2 regions of the Bacillus paramycoides genome follow, and region 2 is predicted to be linked to the other one. Evidence: riboswitches for the same ligand, from Rfam matches in the RefSeq annotation. Region 2 holds a riboswitch; the other holds the start of a gene.

Region 1 (4,429 bases), 2.6 Mb from region 2:
TAATGTCCGAAAACTATTAAATGCTATCACTCGGTTTTTTACAACATATTTTAATTGTGTAACTTGATCTTCCATCAAAGATAATAATGGCGATACTACAAGTACTGTTCCTTCTTGCATTAACCCTGGAAGTTGATAACACATAGACTTCCCTCTTCCGGTCGGAAGCATTGCTATAACATCTTTTCCTTCTAATAAATCTGTAATTACTCCTTTTTGACCTGGACGAAATTCAGAATACCCAAACCACCTATATAAATATTCCTCAAGTTTCATTTATACCCTCCATCCGCGCCAATACAAGACGAACTTCAAAATAAGAGATATCCTCTCCAACCGCTTGTTTCAACTCACGCAACTTACGTGTTTGTAATGTATCAATTACTCTTGTTACCTTATCTATTTTGTCTTTTTTCATAAACATCTCGATAGAAAAATCTCTTTCTCGCAAAGCAATTTCAACAAAATGATCTTCTATCGTTGCAACCTTTAAATTTCTAATTGTCGCTATTTCTTCTAAAGAGCGCCCTTGCCTCCAAAAATTATATGTTTTTTTCGTTGATAAACTAAATAATTCAGCTCTCTCATTTGGATAAGAAATAATCTCAGCTAATAATGGAAATTCATTTTCTTTATCTCGAACTTCTTGTATAAGGAAATGAATTGTACCCCAAAATAAAAAGTACACCCTGAATATATCTTGTTTTGTAATTTCCGCTAACTGCTGTAATGTACAACCGATACGTTCATATCCTGTTAATCTATATGTTACAATCGTCGCTTCTACCACATCACATTTTCCTAAAAGATTATGTATTTCTTCCCATAATCTTTTCGCCAATTCACTTCGTCTATATGGCATACCTGTTAAAAAGCGTTTCACCCACACCATTATTTCTGTATCTTGTTGAATAGGAATAAACTTCGTATTATTCTGTTGTAAATTAGATATAGTTTGAATAATTAAAGATAATCTTTTCCAAAACGTTTCACCTAATTCACCATAGTGCAAACCATGTAAATGCGCTGGAAAAGCATACACTTCCTCCCATGTATGTAACTGCTTTTTACCTTTAGGTGTTAACCAATATGTATTTTCATGTATCTCTTGAATCAAATCTGCTTGCAATAACTTTGCAACTTCACGATTATACTCAGCTCTATTTAACGATTTATATATTCCAAACAAAAAAGAAATTCGGAACATATTTCCATCTTGTAATGTTTGCGAAGAACGTTTTCCCTTTAATAAATAATAAATAGAAGAAACGGTCCTTTCACCATTCAATTGTTTTAAACAATACAATAAAGTATATTGTAGTTGCATTACCGCTTCCACCCTTCAATCTAACTTAATTACTTTTTGATACATTACCATCTACCCTTATTCATAAAACTTATCATATTTGTACTATATACTTGTATATATTCTATTGTACCAAACGAAATAACATTTACGTATTTTGAAAATCTTATGACATAATGCAAAAATCAGTTGACACTCTAATTGATAAGCATTATCATTATAATTTTATGTTGAAAAGTTTTAAAAACCGTTTTACAATAAGGTTATAATTTTTATGGCGAGCTTTTCACATACATATTATCAGGAGGGAAAAAAGATGGCAAAATATACAATCGTTGATAAAGATACTTGTATCGCATGTGGTGCTTGTGGCGCTGCTGCACCAGACATTTATGACTATGATGATGAAGGTATTGCATTCGTAACATTAGATGATAACCAAGGTATCGTTGAAATTCCAGATGTATTACTTGAAGATATGATGGATGCATTCGAAGGTTGTCCAACTGACTCAATCAAAGTTGCTGACGAATCATTCGACGGCGATGCTTTAAAATTCGAATAGTCTTTTATTAACTTCAAAAAATACCCCTCATTCATTTGAGGGGTATTTTTTGTTTTCTATTTTCATTGTCCTTAATAAAAAAACCACTAGTAGTTCTATACTACTAATGGTTTTATTCCACATTTTATATTTTATGCATTTTTCATTTTTGCAAACACCCATACTTTCAGGCGTGAGAATAACGCTACAAATACAATTGTCACAACAATTCCTTTAATCAAATTAAATGGTAAAATCGCTGTTACAACCGTTGTTCTTATAGCCTCGCTAGACATAGCTGGTGAATTTAAAAACCAAGTGTAAGCTGGGAATATGATGATGTAATTTAATACACTCATAATGAGTGCCATTGTAATTGTCCCTAGCATTAATCCTGTCGTTAAACTTTTAACAGTACGATACTTTCTAAATAAGAAAGCTGCTGGTCCAATAAATAAACATCCTGCAATAAAGTTAGCAATTTCTCCAACTGGTACTCCCGTTAAACTCCCTTGAATCCCGTAATGTAAAATGTTCTTTATCGCCTCTACAATTATCCCTGCAACTGGCCCGAAAATAATCGCAGCAATTAGAGCTGGTACATCACTAAAATCAATTTTTAAAAATGGCGGAAGCCCTGGGAACGGGAAATCCAACATCATCAGTAAATATGCAATACTACTTAGCATCGCTACACTCACCATCTGCACTACACTGTTTTTTTGTTTCATCTTTCTCTCTCCTTTTCCATCGATCATCTCATGGAAAGTGGAAAGGTTCTGCTATGCCTACTTTTTCATAGAACGAAAAAACCCTTTGTGTTTTACACAAAGGGAGAATTTAAGGCACATCAAACAGACGTTCAAATCCATATCTTTTTTGAACGCTTGAACCTCCATCTTCTCCCATCCAGACTATACTGTCGGCTTTGGAATCACACCAAATCCTGCCTTAACGGCTCGCGGGCTTAGAACAAAATCATATATAGTTCATCACCGCCGGTCGGGATTTTCACCCTGCCCCGAAGATAGACCGATATTCTATTTTCCATTTCATTATACAACAACATGATCGTATTGTGAACAAAAAAAGCGTAACTTATTAAAAATAAGTTATTAATTTTATATAACCAATCCATTCATTATATTTTACAATACACTCCAGATTTTTTAGTATTCGGCATTTCTCCTACGAATCCCCTAGTCATATATAATTAAAAGTGATAAGATGTTGAATTGTTAAGATAAGAACATTTTCTGGATTATGGAGGAAATGTCATGAAGAAAGAAAAGAGACACTCTATTCGAGAAGCAATGAAAAAAAACTTAAGAAAAGAATACTTTTACTTAAAAAAAGAATTACTTTTCTACTGTCCAATTGATTTAGGCACATTCTCAAGCGAGACATACTATGCTGCTTTCGATGAAGATGGCATCAGTATTTATCAGTATGATAAAAAAACAGAAAGTAAATTAAAATTATGTGAGCGTCATCCGTGGAAGAGTTGGAATAAAGTGAAGGTGGATCATTATTTAACAACTTCCCAATTTATTTTCCAAGGGGAGCGAAACTGGATATTATCCCTTTTCCAAAAAGGAAAAGAAGCTCAAAAAATAATCGAAGAGCATACATCTTTACAAACTGAAGTTGTTTCTCGCTCTTTCTTAAAAAAACTTCCAGGTTTTCGTTCTAATGCACCATTGAATAAATACATCGGCAGCATTTGCTACACTGCACTTATTGCATTTTTATTAAAGTGGATGATTCCATTTCAAGCACCACAAATCGCCTTGTACTCCATTTCAATTGGTTGTATGCTTCTTGGTTTACTTTGTTTGACAATCGGTTTAATTGAACCGACTATTGTACTGTTTCGAACAAACGAAAAAACAAGAACGAAAGTATTTTACTTATATAGCTACTTAGCTATTTCTGGATTTATATGTGTCTTTATTTTTTGGTAAAAAAAGAGCTAGTTGTGAACTAGCTCTTTTTTACTTTACATATAATTGTTGATTCGGATAAATGAGCTCTTGCTGCAGCCCATTTTTTTCTTTAATTTCTTTAACTGACATACTAAATTTCCGTGCAATGCTAACTAAAGTGTCCCCTTTTTGAACGACATATAACGATGAGGAAACAACTTCGTTTCTTTGTTCATGTAAAACAAGCAATGGATTCATCGCATTTTTTTTCGCCATCGTCCATCTCCCTTGATGAACTTCTAAATGTAAGTGTGCACCCCGAGATTCTCCTGTATTTCCTACTTCTCCAATTATTTCTCCTTTTGAAATATAATCCCCTTGAACTACATATCTCTTATTTAAATGTGCATATACAGCCTCATATTCTCCATGTTTAATAAATACAACATTTCCGTAACTACTTGAATAATAAGACTTTGTTACCTTACCTTCTTGAATAGCTGCCACAAGCGTGCCGATCGGTGCCGCTATATCTATACCGTAGTGTTTTCCGTGCCTTGTCCCAAAATAATCACTTATCTGTCCTTCAACAGGCCATGTCCATTGATTTCCCTCTGCGTACACATGTAATTGAGATAAAAATAATACTGTCAA
Region 2 (4,429 bases):
CGACACTTCTTCAGTATGCAGGACTTGTAGAAGATGGCGCTGATTTCTATATTGCAGATTGTCCTTTTTCTGATTTCTACGGGCAATTACAGCACCGTTTAAAAGTTGAATTCCATTTACCTAAATGGCCTTTATTACCTTTAGCAAATGCTTTTTTAAAAGTGCGTGACGGTTATACGATTCGTGAAGTTTCACCAATCGATTGTATAAAAAACATTAACAATCCCGTCCTCTTTATTCATAGTAAAGATGATGATTATATTTTAGCTGATATGACGAAAGCACTATATGAAGCGAAGGAAAACAATAAACAACTTTATATTGCAGAACACGGCGCACACGCTTGCTCTTATAATGAAAATAAAGAAGAGTATGAAGCAGCCGTTGATCAATTTTTAAACTCCTATGTAAAAGAAACAAAAAACAGGCTTGCATAAGCCTGTTTTTTTATTGCGCTAAAACGTCTGTAACTTGTTCCATATTTTCAGAAATCCATTGCACTGCTTCATCGAGTGTTGGAAATTCTGTCGTTTGAAATGTTACCTCATCTTGAAGTAACCAAACATCCTTTGACTCTTGTCCTACACCTGCAATGGACCAGTGTAACAAACTATATGGATGATTATCATTCAAAAATGATGCCCACGTGCGCTCATTTGCAATATTTCGTAATGTACGTAATTGTTTATCCATCTTTCGTCACCTTACTCTAGTCAGTTATAAAAAACATTATAACACTCTCTTCTCTCCCAAAGAAAGTGCTCTTTTCATATTGTCAAGTACTTCTCTTAATTATATGATGAAATTAAGCGTTTGGGAAGGAGGGATAGCGTTGGCAAAAGTACAGATTAAAGTAAATGATAATGGCTCTTTTCGCGTTACAGGGGACGTGGAATTAGTTGATTCACAAGGGAATGTATTTCCAGCAAAATCGGCATTTTCTTTATGCCGTTGTGGTTTATCAAAAAATATGCCTTATTGCGATGCTTCGCATAAAGGAAAATTCGAGTCTGTTGTTAGAGCACCAGAGGCAGAATAATTTCACATGTGACATGCACATTTTTTGTGCATGTTTTTTCTTTTGATCAACTCCATTACATCCCTTCTCCTTACAACATTTCTCATACTTTTGTCTTCATGCCAGCATACATATATTTTCACACAATTCTTCACATTCGAATATTTTTTACTAGCCTTTTTTCTTTTTTGTGCTATAATTTGAGCAAACAACATCCTTCGGGGTCGGGTGAAATTCCCAACCGGCGGTGATGAAGTGCAAACTTCTAAGTCCGTGACCCGTTTTCAACTCGAAAACGGTGGATCTAGTGAAACTCTAGGGCCGACAGTATAGTCTGGATGGGAGAAGGATATGTTTTCTAGTAATTTTATATAGCGAATACACTTTTATTTCAGTATGCATATTTTTAAAGTTTCATTTTGAATCTTTATATATGTTTTATTTTGTATACTTATGTTTCTATACTGGAATAAAAAGATACGACTAGCGTTTGAAAAATTCGATATTTTGCTAGGTTTTTTCCTTATGCCAAAATATCAATCATCGTTAGGTTTCTTTCCTATACTTTCGTATTCGAACTATATTTCTAGAAATCACGTCTCCCAAACCCCAAGGATATAAAATCCTTGGGGTTTTTTGACTTTTTCAGGAGAGGTGAAGAGAATGACAGATCAAGAATATATGAGGATTGCCCTACAGTTAGCAGAAGGAACATCCGGACAAACAAGTCCAAATCCTATGGTTGGTGCTGTTGTTGTAAAAGATGGAAACATCATCGGTATGGGAGCTCATTTGCGTGCTGGTGAAGAACACGCAGAAGTTTATGCTCTTCATATGGCTGGTGAAAAAGCAAAAGGAGCTACCGTTTATGTAACACTTGAACCGTGTAGCCATTTTGGAAAAACACCACCTTGCTGTGAATTGCTCATCAAAAAAGGAGTCAAACGGGTTGTAATTGCTACTCTTGATTGTAATCCGCTCGTTTCTGGTAATGGAAAAAGAAAATTAGAGGAAGCTGGAATCGAAGTAACTACTGGTGTTCTTGAAGCGGAAGCAGTTTTATTAAATCGCTACTTTTTTCACTACATGAAAACGAAACGTCCATTTGTAACAATAAAAACAGCAATGAGCTTAGACGGAAAAACAGCGACTGTCACTGGTGAAAGTAAGTGGATTACAGGTGAAGAAGCACGAGCTGATGTTCACCAATATCGCCATACACATGATGCAATTCTCGTAGGAGTGAATACAGTTATAGCTGATAATCCGCATTTAACAACACGAATTCTTAACGGGGGTAAACATCCTATACGCGTTATTTTAGATACGCATTTACGAACGCCACCATCTTCTCATGTCATAACAGATGGCTTAGCACCGACATGGATTTTTGTTGGTAAGGATGTAACTAAAGAGAAAATAGCTTCTTATGAATCTGAAAATATAGTGATATTCCAAATGAAAACGAAGCAAATTGAAATACAAGATATTTTAGACCTACTCGGCGAAAAACAAATCCTATCTCTTTTCGTTGAAGGTGGTCAAACAGTTCATGCAAGTTTCTTACAAACAAATAATTTCAATGAAATTATAACTTATATAAGTCCAAAATTAATTGGCGGAAATGATGCCCCTACTTTATTTGGTGGAAATGGTTTTTCAACATTACAAGATGCACTTTCCTTGAAAATTCAAGAGATGAAACAAATTGGCGATAATATAAAAATTGTTGCGCATGCCCGAAGTGAGGTGACGGAATGTTTACAGGAATTGTAGAAGAATTAGGAACGATTGCAAACATGCAACAAAGCGGAGAAGCGATGAAGTTAACGATCCATGCAAATAAAATTTTATCAGATGTTCACTTAGGTGATAGTATCGCGGTGAACGGTATTTGCTTAACTGTAACGAGTTTCACAACAACTTCATTCACAGTAGACGCAATGCCTGAAACGATGCAATCAACATCACTTCGCATGCTTAAACCGCAATGCAAAGTAAATTTAGAACGTGCAATGGCGGCAAATGGACGATTCGGTGGACATTTCGTTTCAGGGCATATTGATGGCATCGGGACGATTTTAAGCAAAAAACATCACTATAATGCCGTCTATTACAAAATAGCTATTTCTGATGAATTGCTGCGCTATTGTTTGCATAAAGGTTCCGTTGCTATTGATGGAACGAGTTTAACAATATTTGATATAGATGAATCTTCCATTACAATCTCACTCATCCCGCACACAGTAAGTGAATCTGTTATTGGAGAAAAGAACGCCGGTGACATCGTAAACATTGAGTGCGACATAATTGGTAAATATATCGAACGCTTTATTTCTAAACCTGTAAAACGAACAAATTCAATGACCGAAAGCTTTTTACAAGAAAACGGATTTCTATAAGGGGGAAGCATGATGTTTCATCGTATTGAAGAAGCTCTAGAAGATTTAAAACAAGGAAAAGTCGTGATTGTATGTGATGATGAAAATCGTGAAAATGAAGGCGATTTTATCGCTTTAGCGGAATATATTACGCCAGAAACGATTAACTTTATGATTACACATGGGCGTGGTCTCGTTTGTGTACCAATTACAGAAGGGTACGCAGAACGTCTACAATTAGAACCAATGGTAGCTCATAATACAGATTCGCATCATACTGCATTTACAGTGAGTATTGATCACGTTTCTACAACAACAGGAATTAGCGCTCACGAACGTGCAACTACGATACAAGAAATGTTAAATCCTGCATCAAAAGGTGCTGATTTCAATCGTCCGGGACATATCTTTCCATTAATTGCGAAAGAAGGCGGTGTCCTGCGCCGTGCTGGTCATACAGAAGCCGCTGTCGATTTAGCACAGCTTTGCGGAGCAGAACCAGCTGGTGTCATTTGCGAAATTATTAATGAGGACGGTACGATGGCACGCGTACCTGATTTACTACAGTGCGCAAAACAATTTGATATAAAAATGATTACAATAGAAGATTTAATTGCTTATCGCCGCCACCATGAAACATTAGTGACGCGAGAAGTGGAAATTACATTACCTACAGATTTCGGTACTTTCCATGCGATTGGCTATTCTAATTCATTAGATTCGAAAGAGCATATTGCACTCGTAAAAGGTGATATTTCAACAGGAGAGCCTGTACTTGTACGCGTTCATTCAGAGTGCTTAACAGGAGATGTATTTGGCTCGTGCCGCTGTGATTGCGGACCACAACTCCATGCTGCGCTTGCTCAAATTGAGCGTGAAGGAAAAGGTGTTCTTCTTTATATGAGACAAGAAGGACGAGGTATTGGGCTTCTGAATAAGCTTCGCGCTTATAAGTTACAAGAAGAAGGCTTCGATACTGTAGAAGCAAATGAAAAGCTTGGATTCCCAGCTGATTTGCGTGATTACGGTA

What was found. A riboswitch is a leader RNA that binds a small molecule or an ion and turns the genes downstream of it on or off. The one in region 2 is predicted to bind FMN.
Region 1: it holds a riboswitch for FMN, as region 2 does, so the genes downstream of both, AAG068_RS07465 (ECF transporter S component) here and ribD (bifunctional diaminohydroxyphosphoribosylaminopyrimidine deaminase/5-amino-6-(5-phosphoribosylamino)uracil reductase RibD) in region 2, are expected to answer to the same signal.

Annotation. Positions count from the first base shown of each region.
Region 1 covers NZ_CP152427.1:1,434,411-1,438,839, reverse strand. Annotated here, with positions in the region: gene AAG068_RS07480 (RecQ family ATP-dependent DNA helicase) at 1-276, opposite strand, end outside; gene AAG068_RS07475 (helix-turn-helix domain-containing protein) at 266-1,327, opposite strand; gene AAG068_RS07470 (ferredoxin) at 1,623-1,871, shown strand; gene AAG068_RS07465 (ECF transporter S component) at 2,003-2,581, opposite strand; FMN riboswitch at 2,744-2,883, opposite strand; gene AAG068_RS07460 (hypothetical protein) at 3,128-3,814, shown strand; gene AAG068_RS07455 (peptidoglycan DD-metalloendopeptidase family protein) at 3,845-4,429, opposite strand, start outside.
Region 2 covers NZ_CP152427.1:4,008,792-4,013,220, forward strand. Annotated here, with positions in the region: gene AAG068_RS20620 (alpha/beta hydrolase) at 1-437, shown strand, start outside; gene AAG068_RS20625 (YqkC family protein) at 448-693, opposite strand; gene AAG068_RS20630 (CDGSH iron-sulfur domain-containing protein) at 833-1,039, shown strand; FMN riboswitch at 1,229-1,372, shown strand; gene ribD (bifunctional diaminohydroxyphosphoribosylaminopyrimidine deaminase/5-amino-6-(5-phosphoribosylamino)uracil reductase RibD) at 1,682-2,794, shown strand; gene ribE (riboflavin synthase) at 2,776-3,420, shown strand; gene ribBA (bifunctional 3,4-dihydroxy-2-butanone 4-phosphate synthase/GTP cyclohydrolase II) at 3,433-4,429, shown strand, end outside.